3 regions of the Citrobacter amalonaticus genome follow, and region 2 is predicted to be linked to each of the others. Evidence: predicted binding sites of a transcription regulator. Region 2 holds the regulator's gene; each other region holds the start of a gene.
The links. The regulator CRP, encoded in region 2, controls carbon source genes, mostly activating them, when cyclic AMP is high. The targets are predictions, from matches to a motif close to ATGTGANNNNNNTCACAT.
Positions count from the first base shown of each region.

Region 1 (3,266 bases), 1.4 Mb from region 2:
GCGGAGCCAAGCTGGATGGGGAGAAACAGGGTTCCTGCGCCCACGGCAGTCCCATATAACGCAAAGCTCCAGAGCGTCTCTTCTTTTGACCAAATTTTCGACATTTCTTGAACGTATCAACTATAAAATAAACAAAAAGAAGCGCAATTTACCATAAATGAGCGGGTGGGCGTGAGGACTGAACGGGAGAAGGGGGGGCAACGGGTCTTGCCGGAACCGCGTGGATTCCGGCAAACGTGTGAGTTATCAGGCAGTCACGCGCTGTTCGCGACGCTTCACGACGCGTACGCGCAACGTGTCATAAGCCCAGTTATAGAACATGGTGTAGGGCAGGAAGAACAGGAAGAAGCCGATCTCCAGCGTAAAGGCCTGTATCAGGCTGACGTTCAGCACATACGCCACGATACTCACGCCGATGACGATAAAGCCGCTTTCAAACCCCAGCGCGTGAAACGCACGCACTTTCGCCGTTCGTTTCACCAGATGTGAAGGCCAGAAACGGTCAAACAGCGCGTTGTAGATGATGTTCCAGATCATCGCCGTGGTCGCCAGCAGGATCGTCAGTCCGCCCATTTCCAGCACCGATCGTTGCATCAACCAGGCCGTGGTGGGTGCCAGGATCGCCGTGGCAATCCCTTCAAAACATACAGCGTGAAAAACACGCTCCAGTAATGAACGATGTTGAACCGCATTGTGTTGCATAACTTACCTTTCTTGAAAACGCCCGGATAACGGAATAGGGGGAATTTTATCGTTTTATGTGATATCTAAAAGATAGTATCCATCGATAAAGTAGATAGTTCATGCGTTACTCACCTGAAGCCTTAACCGCATTTGTCGAGACCGTTTCCTGTGGCTCCTTCTCGGCGGCGGCACGCAGACTGCGGAAAAGTCAGTCCACGATCAGCACGGCGATCGCTCACCTTGAGGCCGATCTTGGTGTCCAGCTGTTTGATCGCTCCTCCCGCCAGCCGGTGCTGACGGAAGAAGGAAAGAAAGTGCTTGGTTACGTGCAGGCGATTCTGTCGGCCAGCGATCGACTCGATGAGGTGGCGCTTTCGCTGACCGGTGAGACCGAAGCGCGTCTGACGTTTGTGCTCTCCGATACCTTACACCCCGACGTGCTGGAGGAACTGATGGTGCAGTTTGATCGCCAGTTTCCGTATACCGAGTTTGAATGTCTGATTGGTGAGGATGTGGACGTTATCGATCTGCTGCAAAAAGAGCGGGCGCAGGTTGGTTTGATTGAAGCCAGAGACCACTATCCCACCGATATCGGTGCGACGCGCTTGCCGATGCAAACGTGGATGGGACTTTACGTTGCCGCTTCCCATCCGCTGGCGAAAGAGAAGAAACTGCAGTGGGATCAACTGCATACCTGGCGTGAGTTGCGCCTTAACACCTATATCGATCATGGCGCCCAGCTTGCCCGCGGCCCGGTCTGGTCCGCGCCGAACTATTTGCTGTTGCTGAGTATGGCGGTACAGGGGTTTGGCTGGTGCGCGCTTCCGTGTGCGTTGGTGGAGGAGTTTGCGGCGGAAAAACCGCTGGTGCAACTGGATGTCCCGGGATGGCCGAAAGCTATCGCGATCGATCTGCTCTGGAACAAAAAATCTCCGCCCGGTGTGGCGGGGAGTTGGCTGAGATACCATTTACAGCAAGGCAGTGTCCCGGGCTGAGAGGCGTGATAACGATTTCCTTTGTGATAAAACTCACTTTTCTTAAACAATCAAGATAACTATTTTTAACAATCCTCTACTATTGCGGTGTTATTTTGCGCTGAGGTCGTAATGAAAGAGGTGGTGATCGTCGGGGCGTTGCGTACGCCAATTGGTTGTTTTCAGGGGACGCTGGCGCGTCATTCTGCCGTTGAACTGGGCAGTATGGTGGTCAAAGCGTTGATTGAAGGCAGCGGCGTGAATGCGCATGCCGTTGATGAAGTGATCCTCGGACAGGTGCTGACGGCGGGGGCGGGGCAAAACCCGGCGCGTCAGTCAGCGATCAAAGGGGGATTACCGAACACCGTTTCTGCTATCACCATCAACGACGTCTGCGGCTCGGGGCTGAAAGCGCTGCATCTTGCCACGCAGGCGATTCAGTGCGGTGAAGCGGATATCGTGATTGCCGGCGGGCAAGAAAACATGAGCCGTGCGCCGCATGTGCTCACCGACAGTCGAACCGGCGCACAGCTGGGCAACAGCCAGCTCGTCGACAGCCTGGTACACGACGGCCTGTGGGATGCCTTCAATGATTACCACATGGGCGTGACTGCAGAGAATCTGGCGCGTGAGTATGGCATCAGTCGGGAACTGCAGGATGCGTATGCGCTCAGTTCACAGCAAAAGGCACGCGCGGCCATTGATGCTGGTCGCTTTAAAGCGGAAATCGTCCCGGTTGCCACCCAGCGTAATGGGCAAACCGTGGTGATTGATACCGATGAGCAGCCACGTACAGATGCCAGCGCAGAAGGCCTGGCGCGTCTGGATCCGGCTTTTGAACTGCTGGGGTCGGTGACCGCTGGCAATGCCTCTTCAATAAATGATGGGGCGGCAGCGGTAATGATGATGAGCGAGTCCAAAGCGCTGGAGCTGAACCTGCCTGTGCTGGCGCGGATCCGCGCATTTGCCAGCGTCGGCGTGGATCCTGCGTTAATGGGGATCGCCCCCGTGTATGCCACTCGCCGCTGCCTGGAGCGGGTCGGCTGGCAGCTGGCCGATGTGGATCTCATTGAAGCAAATGAGGCGTTTGCCGCTCAGGCGCTTTCGGTTGGCAAAATGCTGGAATGGGACGAGCGCCGGGTGAACGTCAACGGCGGCGCGATTGCCCTTGGGCACCCGATTGGCGCTTCCGGCTGTCGTATTCTGGTTTCTCTGGTTCACGAAATGGTCAAACGTAATGCCCGTAAAGGTCTGGCAACGCTGTGCATTGGCGGCGGGCAAGGCGTGGCGTTAGCCATTGAGCGCGATTAACGCCTCTTTTTCTCCTCTTCACTCCCTCCGTTATGCCGCTCGATAATCGTGGCGGTATGACTGCGTTTTGTTTCGCCTTCCCTCTGATTTTCGCGTTAAGCGAATGAACTGACAGCCGTTTGCTGGCAAGTCCGGGCGTCGCAAACTCAGAGGTAAATCCTATTTCCTTGTTTTTCTATACCATTTTCCTCCTGCTCTTAATCACGAAATGAATCGATCGTGATCGGAATTACACTTTTGATAATAAGATGCAGAAAAAGTGAAACGATGTTTTATTTGTAATTGAAAACCGATCCC
Region 1 covers NZ_CP014015.2:909,557-912,822, reverse strand. Annotated here, with positions in the region: gene AL479_RS04405 (amino acid permease) at 1-104, opposite strand, end outside; gene AL479_RS04400 (multidrug/biocide efflux PACE transporter) at 247-702, opposite strand; gene AL479_RS04395 (LysR family transcriptional regulator) at 804-1,679, shown strand; gene AL479_RS04390 (acetyl-CoA C-acetyltransferase) at 1,791-2,969, shown strand.
Region 1: AL479_RS04390 (acetyl-CoA C-acetyltransferase) is a predicted target of CRP. The motif match lies at 1,701-1,718, and genes of this name have one in related genera.

Region 2 (3,266 bases):
CCCACCGTAGATACCTCAAACCCGTTCGCGGCCAAAGGCATCCCGTCACTGGATGAGAGCTTTGTCGTGATCCATTTCCGTAATCTGGAAGGGATCGATTTCCCCTGGCTGCTGGCGATGCTGCAGGGTTCATTCATTTCCCACATCAATACATTGGTGGTACCTGGCGGCAAAATGGGGCTGGCAATGGAACTCATCATGTTGCCGCTGGTACAGCGACTGATGGAAGGCAAGAAGATCGAATAAACGATGGGAAGTGCCCGATGGCTCTACGCTTATCGGGCCTACAAATCAGGAATCTGTAGGCCGGACCAGACGCTGGCCGCCATCCAGCGACATGAAAAATTACGCCGCAATCACTTCATACGAATGGGTAATGTTGACCGCTTTTCCCAGCATCAGCGCCACAGAGCAGTACTTCTCCGCCGACAGATCGACCGCACGCGAAACAGCGGCATCCTTCAGGTCATTTCCCGTGACAATAAAGTGCAGATTGATGTGGGTGAACAGGCGTGGCGCCTCTTCGCGACGTTCCGACGTCAGTTTCACTTCGCAGTTCGTTACATCCTGACGGCCTTTTTGCAGGATAGAAACCACGTCAATTGCGCTGCAGCCGCCCGCGGCCATCAGCACCATTTCCATCGGGCTCGGCGCTTTATCGCCAGAGTTACCGTCCATCAAAATCTGGTGTCCGGAAGCCGACTCACCCAGGAAGGTTAACCCCTCAACCCATTTAACACGCGCTTGCATATTTTTTAACTCCAGTGCGTCAATTTTCCTGACAGATTACGCGTACATAACAATTCTCGCAACGGAAGGCGACCTCCGTCATGCTGAAGCGAGACACCAGGAGACACACGGCTAAAGCTATGCTAAAACAGTCAGGATGCTACAGTAATACATTGATGTACTGCATGTATGCAGAGGACTTCACATTAAAGGCTGCAGTTTGTTTTTGACAGCCTCTTCCCAGGACGCGGGAAGCACATTTTTGCAACCCCAGAGACAGCGGCATTTTTTGGCTCTGGAGACAGCTTATAACAGAGGATAATCGCGCATGGTGCTTGGCAAACCGCAAACAGACCCGACACTTGAATGGTTCTTGTCTCATTGCCACATTCATAAGTACCCGTCCAAGAGCACGCTGATTCACCAGGGTGAAAAAGCAGAAACGTTGTACTACATCGTTAAGGGCTCAGTGGCAGTGTTGATTAAGGATGAGGAAGGGAAAGAAATGATCCTTTCTTATCTGAATCAGGGTGATTTTATTGGCGAACTGGGCCTGTTTGAAGAAGGCCAGGAACGTAGCGCATGGGTTCGAGCGAAAACAGCGTGTGAAGTGGCTGAAATTTCCTACAAGAAATTCCGTCAGTTGATCCAGGTGAACCCGGATATTCTGATGCGCCTCTCTTCCCAAATGGCTCGCCGCCTGCAAGTCACTTCAGAGAAAGTCGGTAACCTGGCCTTCCTCGACGTGACCGGTCGTATCGCCCAGACTCTGCTGAATCTGGCGAAACAACCTGATGCGATGACTCACCCGGACGGTATGCAGATCAAAATCACTCGCCAGGAGATTGGTCAGATCGTTGGCTGCTCTCGCGAAACCGTTGGTCGTATTCTGAAGATGCTGGAAGATCAGAACCTGATCTCCGCTCACGGTAAAACGATCGTCGTTTACGGCACTCGTTAATCTCATCGGAAATGACGCGCTACCCGGTAGTGCGTCATTTTTGTTTTGCCAATGTGGCGCAGACTGATTTATCACCCAGAAATCAACTATGCACTACGTCAAACGCTGGTGCTCTGTTTGCCCGTGGCCGTCGGCCTGATCATCGGGCAGTTACATCTGGGCCTGCTCTTCTCTCTGGTTCCCGCCTGCTGCAACATTGCCGGGCTTGATACTCCGCACAAACGCTTTTTCAAACGCCTGATTATCGGTGCATCGCTGTTTGCCGGCTGTAGCCTGATCATGCAGCTGCTGCTGGCGCAGGCGGTGCCGTTACCCCTGATCCTGACCGGCCTGACGCTCACGCTCGGCGTCACCGCTGAATTGAGCTCCCTCCACGCGCGTTTGCTTCCGGCCTCGCTGATTGCGGCGATTTTCACACTGAGCCTCGCGGGAAATATGCCGGTCTGGGAGCCGCTGCTGATCTACGCGCTGGGCACATTATGGTATGGATTATTTAACTGGTTCTGGTTTTGGCTCTGGCGCGAACAGCCGCTGCGCGAGTCGCTGAGTCTGTTATACCGGGAACTGGCGGATTACTGCGAAGCCAAATACAGCATGTTGACCCAGCACACCGACCCGGAAAAAGCCCTGCCGCCGCTTCTGGTGCGCCAGCAGAAAGCCGTCGACCTCATCACTCAGTGCTATCAGCAGATGCACATGCTGTCGGCACATCACAATAATGACTATAAACGGATGCTGCGCGCCTTTCAGGAAGCGCTGGATCTGCAGGAACATATCTCCGTCAGTCTGCATCAGCCGGAAGAAGTGCAAAAGCTGGTCGAGCGCAGCCACGCGGAACAGGTGATTCGCTGGAATGCGCAAACGGTCGCCGCTCGCCTGCGCGTACTGGCGGATGACATTCTGTATCACCGGCTGCCGACGCGGTTCACTATGCAAAAGCAGATTGGCGCGCTGGAAAAAATTGCTCATCAGCATCCGGATAACCCCGTCGGGCAGTTCTGTTACTGGCACTTCAGCCGTATCGCCCGCGTGCTTCGCACCCAGCGCCCGTTGTACGCCCGCGATCTGATGGCCGATAAGCAGCGTCGGCTACCGCTGCTGCCGGCGTTGAAAAACTACCTCTCGCTGAAATCTCCGGCGCTACGTAGCGCCGGGCGGATCAGCGTCATGCTCAGCATCGCCAGTCTGATGGGAACCGCGCTGCATCTGCCGAAGCCTTACTGGATCCTGATGACGGTGCTGTTTGTGACGCAAAACGGTTACGGCGCCACCCGCGTGCGTATTCTGCACCGTTCAGCGGGAACGCTGGTGGGGCTGATTATCGCAGGCGTGACGCTGCACTTTCATATTCCCGAGGGATATACGCTGGCCCTGATGCTGATAATAACCCTGGTCAGTTATCTGACCATCCGCAAAAACTACGGCTGGGCGACGGTTGGATTTACCGTCACAGCGGTGTATACCCTGCAACTGCTGACACTGGACGGCGAACAGTTCATCATTCCACGATTTGTCGATACGGTAATAGGCTGCCTGATTGCGTTTGGCGGCACCGTCTGGCTGTGGCCGCAGTGGC
Region 2 covers NZ_CP014015.2:2,288,280-2,291,545, reverse strand. Annotated here, with positions in the region: gene AL479_RS10970 (phosphoribulokinase) at 1-246, shown strand, start outside; gene AL479_RS10965 (OsmC family protein) at 346-750, opposite strand; gene crp (cAMP-activated global transcriptional regulator CRP) at 1,058-1,690, shown strand; gene AL479_RS10945 (YccS/YhfK family putative transporter) at 1,742-3,266, shown strand, end outside.

Region 3 (3,266 bases), 1.9 Mb from region 2:
GACGCACATTAAGCGTAAAAGCCGATGTCATTTCCATTATTCCGCCTCCAGAACCATTGCCGCACCCAGCCCACCCGCCGCGCAGGCGGTGACCAGGCCAAAGCCGCCGCCACGACGACGCAATTCGTGCAGCGTTTGCGTGATCATTCTCGCGCCAGTTGCGGCAAAGGGATGTCCAAAGGCAATCGAACCGCCAAGTACGTTAAATTTGCTGTCATCCACTTCGCCAGTGGCATGGCTTCGACCGAGCACGTCGCGGGCAAAACGCTCACTGCCGAGCAGCTGGAGATTGGCCAGCGTCTGCGCGGCAAAGGCTTCGTGCATATCGAAAAGCGTCAGATCGGCCATCGTGATGCCCGCACGTTCCAGCGCCAGCGGCGTAGACCAGGCCGGCCCCAGCAGCATATCCTGCCAGACATCAATCGCGGTAAACGCGTAGCTGCGCAGATAGCCAAGCGGAACCAACCCCAACTCTTTGGCACGAGATTCTGTCATCAGGATGACTGCCGCCGCGCCGTCGGTCAGCGGGGTGCTGTTTGCCGCCGTAACGCTGCCATGTTTCCGGTCAAATGCCGGACGTAGCCTGGCGTAGTCTGCCAGCGTGGAGTTGCCGCGAATATTGTTGTCTTCAGACAGGGGGTCTTTAAAAGGCGGTGTGTAAGTGGTCATCACTTCATCGGTCAGCTTGCCTTCTGCCCACGCCAGGGCGGCTCGCTGGTGAGAACGATGCGCCAGGGCATCCTGTTGTTCACGGGTAATGCCGTAGGTTTTCGCCATCTGCTCGGCGGTATCGCCCATTCGCAAACCAGTGGAGTATTCCGCCACGGCAGGCGGGACGGGCATCAGATCGCGCAAGCGCAGACGGGAAAAGAGTTTCAGACGCTGCCCCATCGTGCGGGCTTTGTTGACATCGACCAGCACCCGCGCCAGTTTTTTGCTGACGCCAATAGGCAGCACCGAAGAAGAGTCCGCCCCACCGGCGATACCCGCACGAATAGTGCCGGCCATCAGGCTTTCGGCAACGTTGGCGACAGCCTGAAAGCTGGTCGCACAGGCGCGACTGACGCTGTAGGCATCGGTATGCACATTCATCCCGGTCCCGAGCACAATTTCACGCGCGATGTTCGGCGCTTCCGGCATCTGTACAACCTGGCCAAAAACCAGTTGTTCAATCACCTTTGCAGGGATTTCACTGCGCGCAAGCAGTTCGCCAACCACCATTTTGCCGAGATCGACGGCGGGAATGCCATGATAAGCAGTCGCCTGACGGGCAAAAGGCGTACGTAATCCGCTCACGATGGCGATGCGATCGCCCTGACGGGTGACCAGCGGTAATGCCTGACTCATAACACTCCCCTGTAAAAAATAAATAAGTGGTCTGACCTGATCATAGTCTTAACCAATTTTTTACATTTAGCCAAGCGGAGCGCAAAGAAAGTGAGAGCTACGGCACAGTGAATAATCACTGTCTGAAATGAAAATGCCCCGGGAAAACTCACCGGGGCATCAGAAATAACGAGGTGGGATTAACGCAGACCCAGCTGGAAAATCAGGGTTTCGGCTTCGCAGGCGAAGACAAAATCGATATCCAGGCGCACACCGTCAGACTCTTCGGTGAAGGTCGAGGTGATTTTGCACGGTTCAGATTCCACGCTACGCGCTTTTTCGGTCAGCGCCGCCAGCGTCTCTTCAGCCTCTGCGCGGTTAGCGAACACGCGGCTGTATGATGCGGTGCAATCGGAGTTGTCCATGATGGTACCAACATCCATACAGCAGCAAACCGGGGTTTCATCAGCACTGCATTTACTCATTGTAGATTTCCTCTGTATTTCGCACCCAGGGTGCCAGATAAACGATGGGGATATTTTACGCTCCCCACATTCACCTCTCCAGTTGTTAATTGTGCGAAATGAGATAAGTGACCGAAATCACAATTAAAAATGATCTAAAACAAATTTCACCTAAAAGGGTGAGTGCGCAAACCGGCAATTTTGCCAGCTGGATCGCGTTTTTAAGATCACAATTGAAAAAAGTTATAAACATACTTGCAACATTTCAGCTGGTCAGACCTATACTCACGCCACTGGTCTGATTTCTAAGTCGTACCGCAGACCCTACACTTCGCGCTCCTGTTACACCATGTAACATAGTTTGTATAAAAATAAATCAATTGAGGTTATGGTCATGAGCCAGAAAACCCTGTTAACAAAGTCTGCTCTCGCAGTCGCAGTGGCAATTATCTCCACCCAGGCCTGGTCTGCAGGCTTTCAGTTAAACGAATTTTCTTCCTCTGGCCTCGGCCGGGCCTATTCGGGTGAAGGCGCTATCGCAGACGATGCAGGTAACGTCAGCCGTAACCCAGCGCTGATCACGATGTTCGATCGCCCGACGTTCTCTGCGGGTGCGGTCTATATCGATCCGGACGTCAACATCAGCGGACGCTCACCGTCTGGCCGTAGCCTTGATGCCGATAACATCGCGCCGACGGCATGGGTGCCGAACGCACACTTTGTTGCGCCGATTAACGATCAGTTCGGTTGGGGGGCATCCATTACCTCCAACTACGGTCTGGCAACAGAGTTCAACGATACCTACGCGGGCGGTTCTGTCGGCGGTACCACCGACCTCGAAACCATGAACCTCAACTTAAGCGGTGCCTATCGCTTAGATGACGCCTGGAGCTTCGGTCTCGGTCTGAACGCTGTTTATGCGCGGGCGAAAATCGAACGCTTTGCCGGTGACCTGGGTCAACTGGTCGCCGGTCAGGTGATGAACTCTCCTGCCGGACAAACGCCGCAGGGTCAGCAACTGGCTGCCACCGCAAACGGCATCCCAAGCGATACCAAAATTGCCCACCTGAACGGTAACCAATGGGGCTTCGGCTGGAACGCCGGGATCTTGTATGAACTGGATAAAAACAACCGCTACGCGTTGACCTACCGTTCTGAAGTCAAAATTGACTTTAAAGGTAACTACAGCAGCGATCTGCCACCGGCGATCAACAACTACAACCTGGGTATCCCGACCGCTACCGGCGGCGCAACTCAGTCAGGTTACCTGACGCTGAACCTGCCAGAAATGTGGGAAGTGTCCGGTTATAACCGCGTGGCGCCACAGTGGGCTATCCACTACAGCCTGGCCTATACCAGCTGGAGTCAGTTCCAGGAGCTGAAAGCGAAATCCACCGGTGGTGAGACGCTGTTCCAGAAAGATGAAGGCTTTAAAGACGCCTACCGCATCGCACTGGGTACTACCTACTACTACGA
Region 3 covers NZ_CP014015.2:392,101-395,366, forward strand. Annotated here, with positions in the region: gene fadJ (fatty acid oxidation complex subunit alpha FadJ) at 1-37, opposite strand, end outside; gene fadI (acetyl-CoA C-acyltransferase FadI) at 37-1,347, opposite strand; gene AL479_RS01885 (YfcZ/YiiS family protein) at 1,527-1,811, opposite strand; gene fadL (long-chain fatty acid transporter FadL) at 2,185-3,266, shown strand, end outside.
Region 3: AL479_RS01885 (YfcZ/YiiS family protein) is a predicted target of CRP. The motif match lies at 1,917-1,934, and genes of this name have one in related genera.